DNA from 3 places in the Arthrobacter sedimenti genome. Region 3 is predicted to be linked to each of the others. Evidence: predicted binding sites of a transcription regulator. Region 3 holds the regulator's gene; each other region holds the start of a gene.

Region 1 (3,849 bases), on a different contig from region 3:
TCGGCCAGCTTGGTCCGCCCGTGCCGCCGGCGGAGGTGGCGCGGCTGGTGAATGAGTCGGGCCTGGGAGCCACCGTGCGTGAGGTGGGATGGTCCGCCCAGGTCCCGCTGCAGCATCGGATTGCCAGCACGTTCGGGAGCAGCCCCGTCTTCCTGGCCGGCGACGCCGCCCACGCCCACTCACCGGCGGGAGGACAGGGCATGAACAACGGCATCCTGGACGCCCTCAACCTCGGTTGGAAGCTGGGGTTCGCCTCGACCGCCGGCAGACCGCTGCCGGAACTGCTGGAAAGCTACGGGCGGGAGCGGCTGACCGCAGCCCGGCGGGTGCTGGCGCTGACGCACCTGATCTTCTTCGGCGAAGCTTCGCCGCATCCGGCAGCCCGCCTGGTCCGCACCATCCTGCCGGCGTTCGCTCCAGTCATGCCGATCCTGCTTCGCCGGCGGTGGCTCATCGCGAGGGGAGTCAGGCTGCTGGCGCAGCCCTTCGTGAACTACCGGAACAGCGCCATCTCGCGCGACGTTACACCCGGGGCCAGCGGGTGGACGCGGCCGGGCGAGCGGCTGCCCGATGCCGTGGTGTCGGTTGACGGACAGGTGATCCGCCTGCACGAGCTGACCGCCGTGCCGGGCATTCACCTTTTGCTGGGGCGCGACGCCGGCCAGGTGGCCTTGGGTGCCGGCCGCAGCTTTCCAGCGGTGGACAGCCAGCCCGGGTTGCTGCACGTCCACCGCCTCACCAGCCACCCCGGCGCCGGCATTGTTGCCGTCCGCCCGGACGGCTACGTGGGCTTCCGCTGCGGCGGGGCGGACCCGGCCCAGCTGCTCGACTGGCTCCGCCTGGTCGGTGCCGTCCGGGACTAGGTGCGCTCCGGGTCCAAGGCGACCCTCCGCCGTCGTGATGCTCCATCACTTATGGCTCCTAAAGCGGCCTTTTAGGGACCAAAACTGATAGAGCAACCGGGGTGGGGAGGGTAGTTGCGGAGGGATTGCGGGCGTAGTCTGGTCAGTTCAAGACAGATCAGTCCAGCATGAGAGGGGAAGTTCCATGACCATCCCGCCAGTGCACGAACCTGAGCCGTTTCCGCCCGAACCCGGTCCGGAGCCCACCTCTCCGGATCCCACCCAGCCGCCCGGTCCGCCGTCCCCCAACCCGTTCCCGGCACCGCCGGCGCCCGGCCCGCTGCCGGTGCCGGATCCAGGGCCCGCGCCGCTTCGCCCGGATCCCACCAGGGACTGACGGCAAACCGGTAAAGCAGTGACTCCGAAGAGGGGCCTTCTGCGCAGCAGCAGCTGCGGAGAAGGCCCCTCTTCATGCTGCGGACGTCGCGAAAATCAGGCCCGCTTCGGACCCAAAAATAGGCAGGAAATCCGCGGCTGAACCCCCTTGAAGACCTCCTGCTGCAGTGCTAAAAAATCTATATCAGCCACTACAGATAAGGCTGATGTGGAAAAAGTGTTGGACCATCTCTTACGAGGAGGGAAGCCATGTTGATGCGAACCGATCCGTTCCGCGAGCTGGACAGGCTGGCCCAGCAGGTCCTCGGTACCACCGCACGCCCGGCAGCGATGCCGATGGACGCGTGGCGTGAGGACCAGGAATTCGTCGTGGCCTTCGACTTGCCCGGCGTCGCGGTGGATTCGGTGGACCTGGATGTGGAACGGAACGTCCTGACGGTGCGGGCGGAACGGCCCGATCCCGTGGGCAAGGACACCGAACTGATCGCCGCCGAACGGCCGCGCGGCGTCTTCAGCCGCCAGTTGATCCTCGGCGACACCCTGGACGCGGACAAGGTCAAGGCCAGCTATGACGCCGGCGTCCTGACGCTGCGGATCCCGGTGGCCGAAAAGGCCAAGCCGCGCAAGATCGAGATTGAAACGAAGGGGGCAAAGCAGGAGATCTCCGCATAGCCGGCAGGGATCCCGCCCGGTGCAGAATCCGAAGGGGTCCAACAAAAGGCTCGGGAGGCGGGCACATCTGTTGACTGCCTTTTTGGGGCGAATCGCCATCTGTGCAACGCCACAGCGCCAGACAGCGCATCGGCAGCGTAGGCCTTAACCTTCCGACACGGTGGCCCCCGGGTTTAGCCGGGGGCCATCCGCGTGACAGCGCATACTGCAGGCCCGCGTCAGACGCTGAATTCCAGCATCAGGGCGGGCAGTTCGTCAGCCAGTTCGCGGGCCAGGAAGCCGAGCGGTCCCATCCTGCTGGCCAAGCGGTCCCCCGCGGCTGCATGCAGGTGGGTTCCCCAGCATGCTGCCTGGGCGCCGGTAGTTCCGCGGGCACGGAACCCGGCGATGGCTCCCGCAAGGACGTCGCCGCTGCCGGACGTGCCCAGCCCGCCATACCCCGTGGTGATCTTCCACAGCTCCGGCTCGTCCGGGTTCAGGCCGGGCGGCTGGGTTATCAGCCCCTGGCAGCTGACCACGGCGCCGAACCTGGCGGAAATCTCGGCCAGGTCCTTTTCGAGATCATTCACGTCCCGCCCCAGCAGGACCTCCGCTTCCGTCGGGTTTGGGGTGAGGATCAGCCTTCCGTGCCACGGGCCAAGTTGGTCCTCCAGCGGCACCAGGGCACCCAGCGCGTAGGCATCGAGGACGACGGCGGGACCTTCCCCCGCGCCGGCGTCGCCTTGGGCGCCGCTACCCGCGCCGCCCTCGCGGCTGAGCAACGCTTCCAGAAGTTCATTGGCAAGGTCGGGATCGTCCAGGCCCGGGCCCACCAGGATGGCGTTGGCTTTATCCAGGTAGGAGGAAATCCGGTCCAGTTCCGGCTTAACAGAGCCAGCGGCGGTTTCCGGGAGTCCGATCGAGCCGCACTCGGGCACGGCCACTCCCAGCTGCACTGACACCGATTCGGCCACCGCCAGTGTGAGCTTCCCGGCCCCGGCGCGCAGGGATGCGGTGCCGGCCAGGAGGGCTGCCCCGGGGGTGGCCCGGGCCCCGCCCACCACCAGCACCGACCCGCGGGAATACTTATCAGCGCCCGGCGCCGGCAGCGGCCACTCCCGCAGGAGCGACGGCGTCACCAGGGTGGGGCCGGATGCTTCAGCGCGGGCGGACACTGGTGTCTCCCGCGTGCTGGGTGACCTCGACGCCCTGCTCCGCCAGATGGTCGGCCACGTTGAAGCTTTCCAGCGTCCACGGCCCCACGCCCGAGGGCCGGACGAACTTGGTCAGTGACGCGTTGAGGATGGCCTCCCTGGCCGCCAGGTCCAGCAGTTCCTTTTCGCTGAGGCCTTCCAGGACATACCGGAACAGCATGATCACGGCGTCATGGCACACCAGCATGACCCGCTGGCCCATGCCTGTGCTGTTCAGCTCCGCCAGGACGGCCCGCAGGCGCAGCGCCACGTCCGCCCACGATTCCCCTCCGGGCGGCCGGTAGTACAGCTTGCCCAGCCAGTCCCGGCGCTCGGATTCCCCGGGGTAGCGGTTCTCCACTCCCAGCCGGGTGAGCCGGTCCAGGATGCCTAGTTCGCGGTCACGAAGCCTTTCATCGGTGCGCACCTGCAGCGGCCAGCCGGCGGTTTCCACCGCAATCTCAGCCGTTTGCCGCGCCCGGGCATAGGGGGAGGACACCACCGTGTCGGGACGGAACTGCTCCGCGATCCGTCCCAGTGCCGTACCCAGCGCCTTGGCCTGGTCCCTGCCGGTACCGGATAGGTTCACATCCGCATCGCGGGCGGGAACCTCGATGACCTCCACGCCGGCTTCACGGGCCTCGGTGGCCGCAACGTTGCCTTCGCTCTCACCATGCCGGATCAGCAGCAGCTCCACCGCCCCGGCCTGCTGGACCGCCTCCGTCAGGCCGCCGTCGTCCGCTGAAGTGCTGTCCGCTGAAGTGCCC
Region 2 (3,849 bases), on a different contig from region 3:
CCGTCATCGCCCGGAACGAGGGCGCCGGGCGTGCGCTCGCCGACCAGTACGGCTTCCAGTGGCGTGCAGCGCTCGACGGCGGGACGGCCGACCTGATCATCAACGTCACCCCCATCGGCATGGCGGGAGGGGCGGAAGCGGACAGCCTGGCTTTTCCTGCCGAAGCCATCGAGGCCGCCCGCGTGGTGTTCGACGTGGTGGCGCTGCCTGCCGAAACGCCGCTGATCCGCGCTGCCAGGGCAGCCGGCAAGCCAGTCATTACCGGGGCGGAGGTGGCCACCATCCAGGCGCTGGAGCAGTTCGTCCTGTACACGGGGGTAAGGCCGACGGGAGAGCAGGTGCGGGCCGCCGAGGAATTCATGCGCGCCCAGTAGCTGCGCGAGGGGCTCCCGGCCAGGCAGTCAGACGGGTTCCACCACGATAGCCACCCGGTCCTCGCCGATGCGGGTCAGGACCAGGGTGGCCGTTTTGCCGCCCTTCCTGGCTCCGCCCTTGCCGCCGGTGTTCTTCCCGCCCGGCAGCAGCTGCTTCCGCAGCTCTTCCGGGGTCACCGCGGTGCCGCGTTTCTTGATGTCCAGCACGGTGATTCCCTCCTGCTTCACCCACGCCTTCAGCGCTTTGACGTTGTAGGGCATGACCTGCAGGACCTTGTAGGCCCTGGCAAAGGGGGTGTCCAGGAGCTCCGGGGCGCAGATGTAGGCGATGTGCTCATCCACCAAGTGTCCGCCGAGTTCCAGCGCCACGTCCGCCACCAACCCGGCGCGGATCACGGCGCCGTCGGGTTCGTACAGGTACCCCTCCACGGCTCCCACCGGCGCTGTCGGGCCGGCGCCGAAGTCCTCCCCGCTGGTGAGCTCGGCCGGCCCTTGGGAACCCAGGACCAGGGCAGCGCGGCGGACACCGGGCCTGCGCACGGCGTTGAACCACAAGGTCACTTCGGTGACGTCGCCGCCTACCGACACCCATTGCGCCTCGCACCCGGCGGGAACGGATTCGTGCGGCATGCCCGGGCCCATCTTCACTCCCACCGCCTTCCCCCCGGCGGCGAGCGACTCCACGAAGGACAACGGCGGCGAGAACGCCTCGGGGTCCCAGATCCGTTTGGTGCCGGAGGTGGAGGTGACGCGGCGGGCCGGATCCAGCCAGACGCCGTCGATCCCTTCCAGCGGGACCGCCGCCGCGTCCGCGTGGACCACCGTGGCGTTGGGGAACGGGATGAGGTTCACTGTGGCGCAGGCCGCGGTGGTTTCATCCATTTCGACGGCGGTGACGTTGATGTCCAGGGAAGCCAGGGCCAGTGAGTCGGCGCCGAGGCCGCAGCCCAGGTCCGCCACGTGGTTGATCCCCGCAGCCGCGAACCTGCGTGCGTGGTGGGCGGCGACATTCAGGCGCGTGGCCTGCTCCAGTCCGGCCTGGGTGAAGAGCATCTGCCGGGCAAACTCGCCGAATTTCGCCTCGGCCCGGGTCCGCAGCCGGGACTGCGTGAGCACGGCGGATACGAGCTCGGGAGAGTGCCCGGCCTTGCGGAGGGCGGAATTAAGCTCGAACGAATCCTCGTCCCGGTAGGGGCCCAGGGACGCCAGCAGCTCCCAGCCCTCGGGGGTCAACAGCGGTGCGATCTGGTCCTGTGCAATCTGGTCCTGGGGAGCGTGAGCCATGGGTTCCAGCGTAGTGGAGGAGCGCGCGGCCGGGATGCGGATACTGTTGAAACCATGGATGAGAGCGCAGCCCCCGGAGAGACCGCGGACCACGAGCCCCGCCACAGCGGGCCGGCCAGGTTCGCCCGTCCCGTGCTGATCGCCGCTGCCGTGGTGGCCGTGGTCTGCATCGCCCTGCTGGTGATCATCTTCCTGCTGGACACCTTTAACGCCACCGTCTACTCCGTGGGCGGCAACGACATCCAGGACAACACCCAGGAGGCCAAGGACATCCGCGGGCTGTACGACGGCGCCCGGGCGGGGAGCATCGTTTTCCTCGTTATTGCGCTGCTCACCGCAGCGGGATCCGGGTGGTTCCTCTATCGGGGCCGGAAGCAGGGTGGCGGCGATTCCGACGGCGGCGAAGACGTGGACTTCGACGACCTGGGCCGGTAGGTGCGCTGCGGCTTCGGCCCCGCCACCCGGCGTCGTACGTCCTGCTAATGGCGTACGCCCGTGACGAAACGTTGGCACTCACCTTGACCGAGTGCTAACCCTTACATAGAGTCTTCATTAGCACTCTCCCTAGGAGGGTGCTAACACATGAAGAGCTGCCAGCCAGGCTGCTGCCGGCACCGCGACGACGGTTTGCCAGCTACGGCGGAAAGCTTTCCAGTCCACGAATTTGCTGACGAAAAGGAGAGGTCCGAGTGTCGGTCTCTATTAAGCCTCTTGAGGATCGTATTGTTGTCCGCCCGCTCGAAGCCGAGCAGACCACGGCTTCCGGCCTGGTCATCCCGGACTCCGCACAGGAGAAGCCGCAGGAAGGCGAAGTTGTCGCAGTAGGCCCCGGCCGCTTCGAAGACGGCAACCGCGTCCCCGTTGACGTAGCCGTTGGCGACGTTGTCATCTACTCCAAGTACGGCGGAACCGAAGTCAAGACCGGCGGCACCGAGTACCTTGTGCTCTCCGCCCGCGACGTCCTGGCGATCGTCGTAAAGTAACTCTTCCGGATCCCCGTGCCGCCGGCCATGCTCATGCTGGCCGGCAGTGCGGGGTTCTGTCTTTGAAAGGACAAAACCATGGCAAAGCAGCTTGCGTTTAATGACGCTGCCCGCCGGTCCCTTGAGGCCGGCATCGATAAGCTCGCGAACACCGTCAAGGTGACGCTCGGCCCGCGCGGCCGCAACGTCGTCCTGGACAAGAAGTGGGGCGCCCCCACCATCACGAACGACGGCGTCACCATCGCCCGCGAAGTGGAACTGGACGATCCCTACGAGAACCTTGGCGCCCAGCTGGCCAAGGAAGTAGCCACCAAGACCAACGACGTTGCCGGCGACGGCACCACCACCGCCACGGTCCTGGCCCAGGCCCTGGTCAAGGAAGGCCTGCGCAACGTTGCAGCCGGCGCTGCCCCCGGCCAGATCAAGCGCGGCATCGAAGTTGCGGTTGAAGCCGTGGCTGCCCGCCTGCTGGAGAACGCCCGGCCGGTTGAAGGCACCCAGGTGGCAAACGTTGCCGCCATCTCCGCCCAGAGCGACGAAATCGGCGAGCTCCTCGCCGAGGCCTTCGGCAAGGTGGGCAAGGATGGCGTCATCACCATCGAAGAGTCCTCCACCACGCAGACCGAACTGGTCCTCACCGAGGGCATGCAGTTCGACAAGGGCTACCTGTCCCCGTACTTCGTCACCGACGCGGAGCGCCAGGAAGCTGTCCTCGAGGACGCACTCATCCTGATCAACCAGGGCAAGATCTCCTCTATCCAGGAATTCCTGCCGCTGCTCGAAAAGGCGCTGCAGGCCTCCAAGCCGCTGTTCATCATTGCCGAAGACGTTGAGGGCGAGGCCCTGTCCACGCTGATCGTCAACCGCATCCGCGGCACCCTGAACGTCGTTGCCGTCAAGGCTCCGGGCTTCGGTGACCGCCGCAAGGCCATGCTGCAGGACATCGCCACCCTCACCGGCGCGCAGGTTGTCTCCCCGGAGCTGGGCCTGAGCCTGGACTCCGTTGGCCTGGAGGTGCTGGGTACTGCCCGCCGCATCACCGTCACCAAGGACAACACCACCATCGTGGACGGCGCCGGTTCGGCCGAGGACGTAGCGGCACGGGTTGCCCAGCTGCGCGCCGAGCTGACCCGCACCGACTCCGACTGGGACCGCGAAAAGCTCCAGGAGCGCCTGGCCAAGCTGGCCGGCGGCATCGGCGTCATCAA
Region 3 (3,849 bases):
GTCGCGGTCGCCTTTGGCCAAAGCCTGGACCAGCACCAGCCGGACCTCCGGCCTGTCTTCCACCGTCAGGCTGCTGCACTCCACCTCGAGCCCGGACGGTGCGGCCGAGACGACCTTTCCGGTCATCCGGGTGCCGGCGCCGTCGACAATGTCCACGGCCTCGCCCGGCGCCAGCCGCTTGACGGTGACGGCGTGCCGCGCCTCCGCTCCTTCGAGGACGAACATGCGGCCCGGCGTCGTTGCGTCCAGGGAACCGACGGAGGTGAAGAAGACGGGGTTGCTCACCGCTACAGGTTCCCGAACCGGTCCCGGAGCTTGGCGAACATGCCGCCGCTGGCGGCCAGCTTGCCTTCGGTAATCTGCTCACCCCGGAGCTTGGCAAGCTGGCGCAGGAGGTCCTCCTGCGCGGAGTCGAGCTTGGCCGGGGTGTCCACCTGCAGATGGACCTTCAAGTCGCCGCGGCCGTAGCCCCTCAGGTGGGTAACACCCAACCCGCGCAGGGTGATGATTTCGCCGGACTGGGTTCCGGGCTTGACGTCGATCTCCTGGGTACCGTCGAAGGTTTCCAGGCTGACGTCCGTGCCCAGGGCTGCGGCGGTCATGGGGATGTGCAGGGTGGCGTGCAGGTCATCGCTTTCGCGCACATACGTGGGGTCGTTGTTGACGCGGATCTCGACGTACAGGTCGCCCGCCGGGCCCCCTGCAGGGCCGGCCTCGCCCTGGCCGGAGAGCTGGATGCGGGTACCGGTGGCGACGCCGGCGGGAACCTTGATGGTCAGCGACCGGCGGCTGCGGATGCGGCCCTGGCCACTGCATTCGTTGCAGGGATCCTTGATGACAGTGCCGAATCCTTCGCAAGTGCCGCAGGGGGCTGCCGTCATGACCTGGCCGAGGATGGAGCGGACGGCCCGCTGGACCTGGCCGCTGCCGCCGCAGATGTCGCAGCGTTCCGGCTGGGTCCCGGGACGGCAGCAGGATCCATCACAGGTGGGGCAGACCACAGCGGTGTCAACCTCGAGCTTCTTGTTGACTCCGAATACGGCGTCGCGGAGGTCGATCCGGACACTGATGAGTGCGTCCTGGCCGCGGCGGACGCGCGACGCCGGACCCGAGGCACCACCGGCGCCAAAGAAGGTGTCGAAAATGTCCTGGAACGCGAATCCCTGGCCTGCGTAACCGGCGCCGCCGAAACCGTTGTCCGTGCCGTTTTCGTTGCCGGTGGTGTCGTAGATCCTGCGCTTCTGGGGATCGGAAAGGACCTCGTAGGCGTGCGTTACCGCCTTGAACCGCTCTGCAGCGTCGGCACCTGGGTTAACGTCCGGGTGAAGGGTGCGGGCCAGCTTGCGGTAGGCCTTTTTGATCTCTTCGCCCGTAGCTTCGGGTGAGACTCCAAGGACGTCATAGTGGCTGCTCAAAATTCGTGTCTCTTCCTTGTTGTACTGCGTTCAGTTGGTCGGCCAGGGCTCTTGTTTCACAGTCCGAGCAAGCTCCGGCGGCCAAGAGTCAGGGCCCCAAAATCCTGGAAAGGTAGCGGGCTACCGCCCTGACGGCAGCCATGGTGGTGGGATAGTCCATTCGGGTAGGACCGAGGATTCCCACTTTGGCTGCGCTGTCCGGACCGTAGCCGGTGGCCACCACGGAGGCCTCGGCAAGGCCGTCATAGGGGTTCTCCCTTCCGATGCTGACAGCCACGCCCCGGTGGTCCTGGGCCATCTCGCTCAACAGCCGCAGCATCACCACCTGTTCCTCGAGCGCCTCGAGCACAGGGCCAATGCTGAGGGGAAAGTCCACATTGGACCGGGCGAGGTTGGCGGTGCCGGCCATGACCATGCGGTCTTCCCGACTGCTCTGCGCCAGCCCCTCAAGGCCGACGGCCAGCGCGTGTGCCGCCTGGCGCTGCGAGTGGGGCGTTGCAGCCACGACGGCGGGAAGGGCCTGGGCGAGGTGGCTCAGCCGGGTTCCCCCCAGGGCAGCCAGGAAACGGGTGCGCAACTCGGCCAGCGCCTCGTCGCCAAGGTCCTGGCCGACGTCCATGACGCGCTGCTCCACCTTGCCGCTGTTGGCGATGAGGACCACGAGGACCTTCCGCGGTGCCAGCAGCACGAATTCGATGTGGCGGACAAGTGCCCTGCTCAGGTGCGGGTACTGGACCACGGCCACCTGGTTGGTCAGTTGCGACAGCAGCCGAACGGTGCGGTCCAGTACGTCGTCGAGGTCGTCCGCGCCCTCCAGGAGGGTCTGGATGGCACGGCGTTCTGCAGCCGAAAGGGGCTTGACTGCCGAGATCTGGTCGACAAAGAGCCGGTAGCCCTTGTCGGTGGGGATCCGGCCGGCGCTGGTATGGGGGGCGGTGATCAGCCCCTCGTCCTCCAGCGCGGCCATGTCATTGCGGATGGTGGCGCTGGAAACGCCAAGATGATGCCGCTCCACCAGGGCCTTTGACCCAACCGGCTCGCGGGAGTGGACGTAATCCTCCACGATGGCCCGCAGTACTTCCAGTTTGCGTGGCTCGCTCACTCTCCACCTCCATCCATGGTCCGGGGCCGCCCGCCCCGCCCGGTGCCACCCGGGGGTTAGCACTCGACATGCCTAAGTGCTAACAGTCTATTATGCCTCGGCCCGTTGTTAGCATTGGTACCGCTCCGGGCGAAACTCCCGGGCTAAGGAGCTAGCGCTAGGCGGATCGATTCCATGGATTACCAGAACTGGGGCCCCCGGGGCATTTCCGCTCCCACGCGGACGGAGCTGCCCGAGGTCCCCGTGGAGCGCGGCATGGTGCTTGAGGAAGTACAGTCCGGCTGGGTGGGCGCCGTCACCCGCGTGGAGAAGTCCGGCGGAATGCACGTCGTTGCATTGGAGGACCGCCGCGGAAAGTCGCGGTCCTTCAAGCTGGGGTTCGGTTTCCTCCTCGAGGGCCAGCCCATCCGGTTGATGCCGCCGGCACCCAAGGCGGCCGTCGGTGCTCCCGCCGGCAGGACTGCCTCCGGTTCGGTGCGCGTCTCCGGCCAGCGCGCCCAGGTTGCCAAGGCAAGCCGGATCTGGGTGGAAGGCAAGCACGACGCCGAACTGGTGGAAAAGGTCTGGGGAGACGACCTGCGCGTGGAAGGCATCGTCGTCGAGCCCCTCCACGGCATCGACGACCTGGCCGCTGCCGTCGCGGACTTCAGGCCCGGCCCGGGCCGCCGACTCGGTGTGCTGGTGGACCACCTGGTTCCCGATTCCAAGGAATCCCGGATCGCCGACGCCGTCATGGCGTCCCCGGGCGCGGCCGGCAACGTCCTGATCGTCGGGCACCCGTACGTGGACGTGTGGCAGGCAATCCGCCCTGCAGTCCTGGGCATCGAAAAATGGCCCGCCATCCCCCGCGGGCAGGACTGGAAGACCGGGATCCTCAAAGCCTTCGGCTGGCCCCACGCCACGAAGGAAGACATCGGCCTCGGATGGCAGAAGCTGCTCGGTGCCGTACGCACGTACGCGGACCTCGAAGCGTCGCTGCTGGGCCGGGTTGAGGAAGTCATTGATTTCCTCACCGTGCCCTGACGGGCGGGCGACGGCCGCAAAGCCAGTATTCTTGGTAGTAGTCAGCACTAACTTGCACCTCAGAAGGACACAGACTGTGGCAGAAAACGCACGTGATCACAGGGACGGCCAGGGCCGTTCCGAGTACCATGGCGTACCCGCCAACGCCCTGCCGCTTACGGCCAGCGAAGACCGCCAATGGGCCACGCTGGCTCACTTCGGCGGAATCCTGGGGTGTATCCCGTCGCTGCTGATCTACCTGATCTTCCGCGACCGCGGGCCGTTCACCGCCCAGGAGTCCAAGGAAGCGCTGAACTTCAGCCTGCCGCC

The links. Region 3 encodes HrcA, which represses chaperone genes, less so after heat shock. Its sites were predicted from a motif close to TTNGCACTCGNNNNNNNCGAGTGCNAA; they were not measured.
Region 1: the regulator HrcA is predicted to act here: its motif matches at 1,386-1,412, upstream of ACFO0G_RS04520 (Hsp20/alpha crystallin family protein).
Region 2: the regulator HrcA is predicted to act here: its motif matches at 2,165-2,191, upstream of groES (co-chaperone GroES).

Annotation. Positions count from the first base shown of each region.
Region 1 is NZ_JBHSDQ010000001.1:953,972-957,820, reverse strand. Features, by position in the region: gene ACFO0G_RS04530 (FAD-dependent monooxygenase) at 1-863, shown strand, start outside; gene ACFO0G_RS04525 (hypothetical protein) at 1,048-1,239, shown strand; gene ACFO0G_RS04520 (Hsp20/alpha crystallin family protein) at 1,488-1,910, shown strand; gene ACFO0G_RS04515 (NAD(P)H-hydrate dehydratase) at 2,129-3,064, opposite strand; gene ACFO0G_RS04510 (histidine phosphatase family protein) at 3,048-3,849, opposite strand, start outside.
Region 2 is NZ_JBHSDQ010000001.1:507,136-510,984, reverse strand. Features, by position in the region: gene ACFO0G_RS02280 (shikimate 5-dehydrogenase) at 1-374, shown strand, start outside; gene ACFO0G_RS02275 (class I SAM-dependent methyltransferase) at 402-1,658, opposite strand; gene ACFO0G_RS02270 (hypothetical protein) at 1,713-2,093, shown strand; gene groES (co-chaperone GroES) at 2,348-2,641, shown strand; gene groL (chaperonin GroEL) at 2,720-3,849, shown strand, end outside.
Region 3 is NZ_JBHSDQ010000003.1:251,452-255,300, reverse strand. Features, by position in the region: gene ACFO0G_RS09270 (16S rRNA (uracil(1498)-N(3))-methyltransferase) at 1-285, opposite strand, end outside; gene dnaJ (molecular chaperone DnaJ) at 288-1,415, opposite strand; gene hrcA (heat-inducible transcriptional repressor HrcA) at 1,504-2,517, opposite strand; gene ACFO0G_RS09255 (DUF3097 domain-containing protein) at 2,692-3,540, shown strand; gene ACFO0G_RS09250 (DUF4870 domain-containing protein) at 3,617-3,849, shown strand, end outside.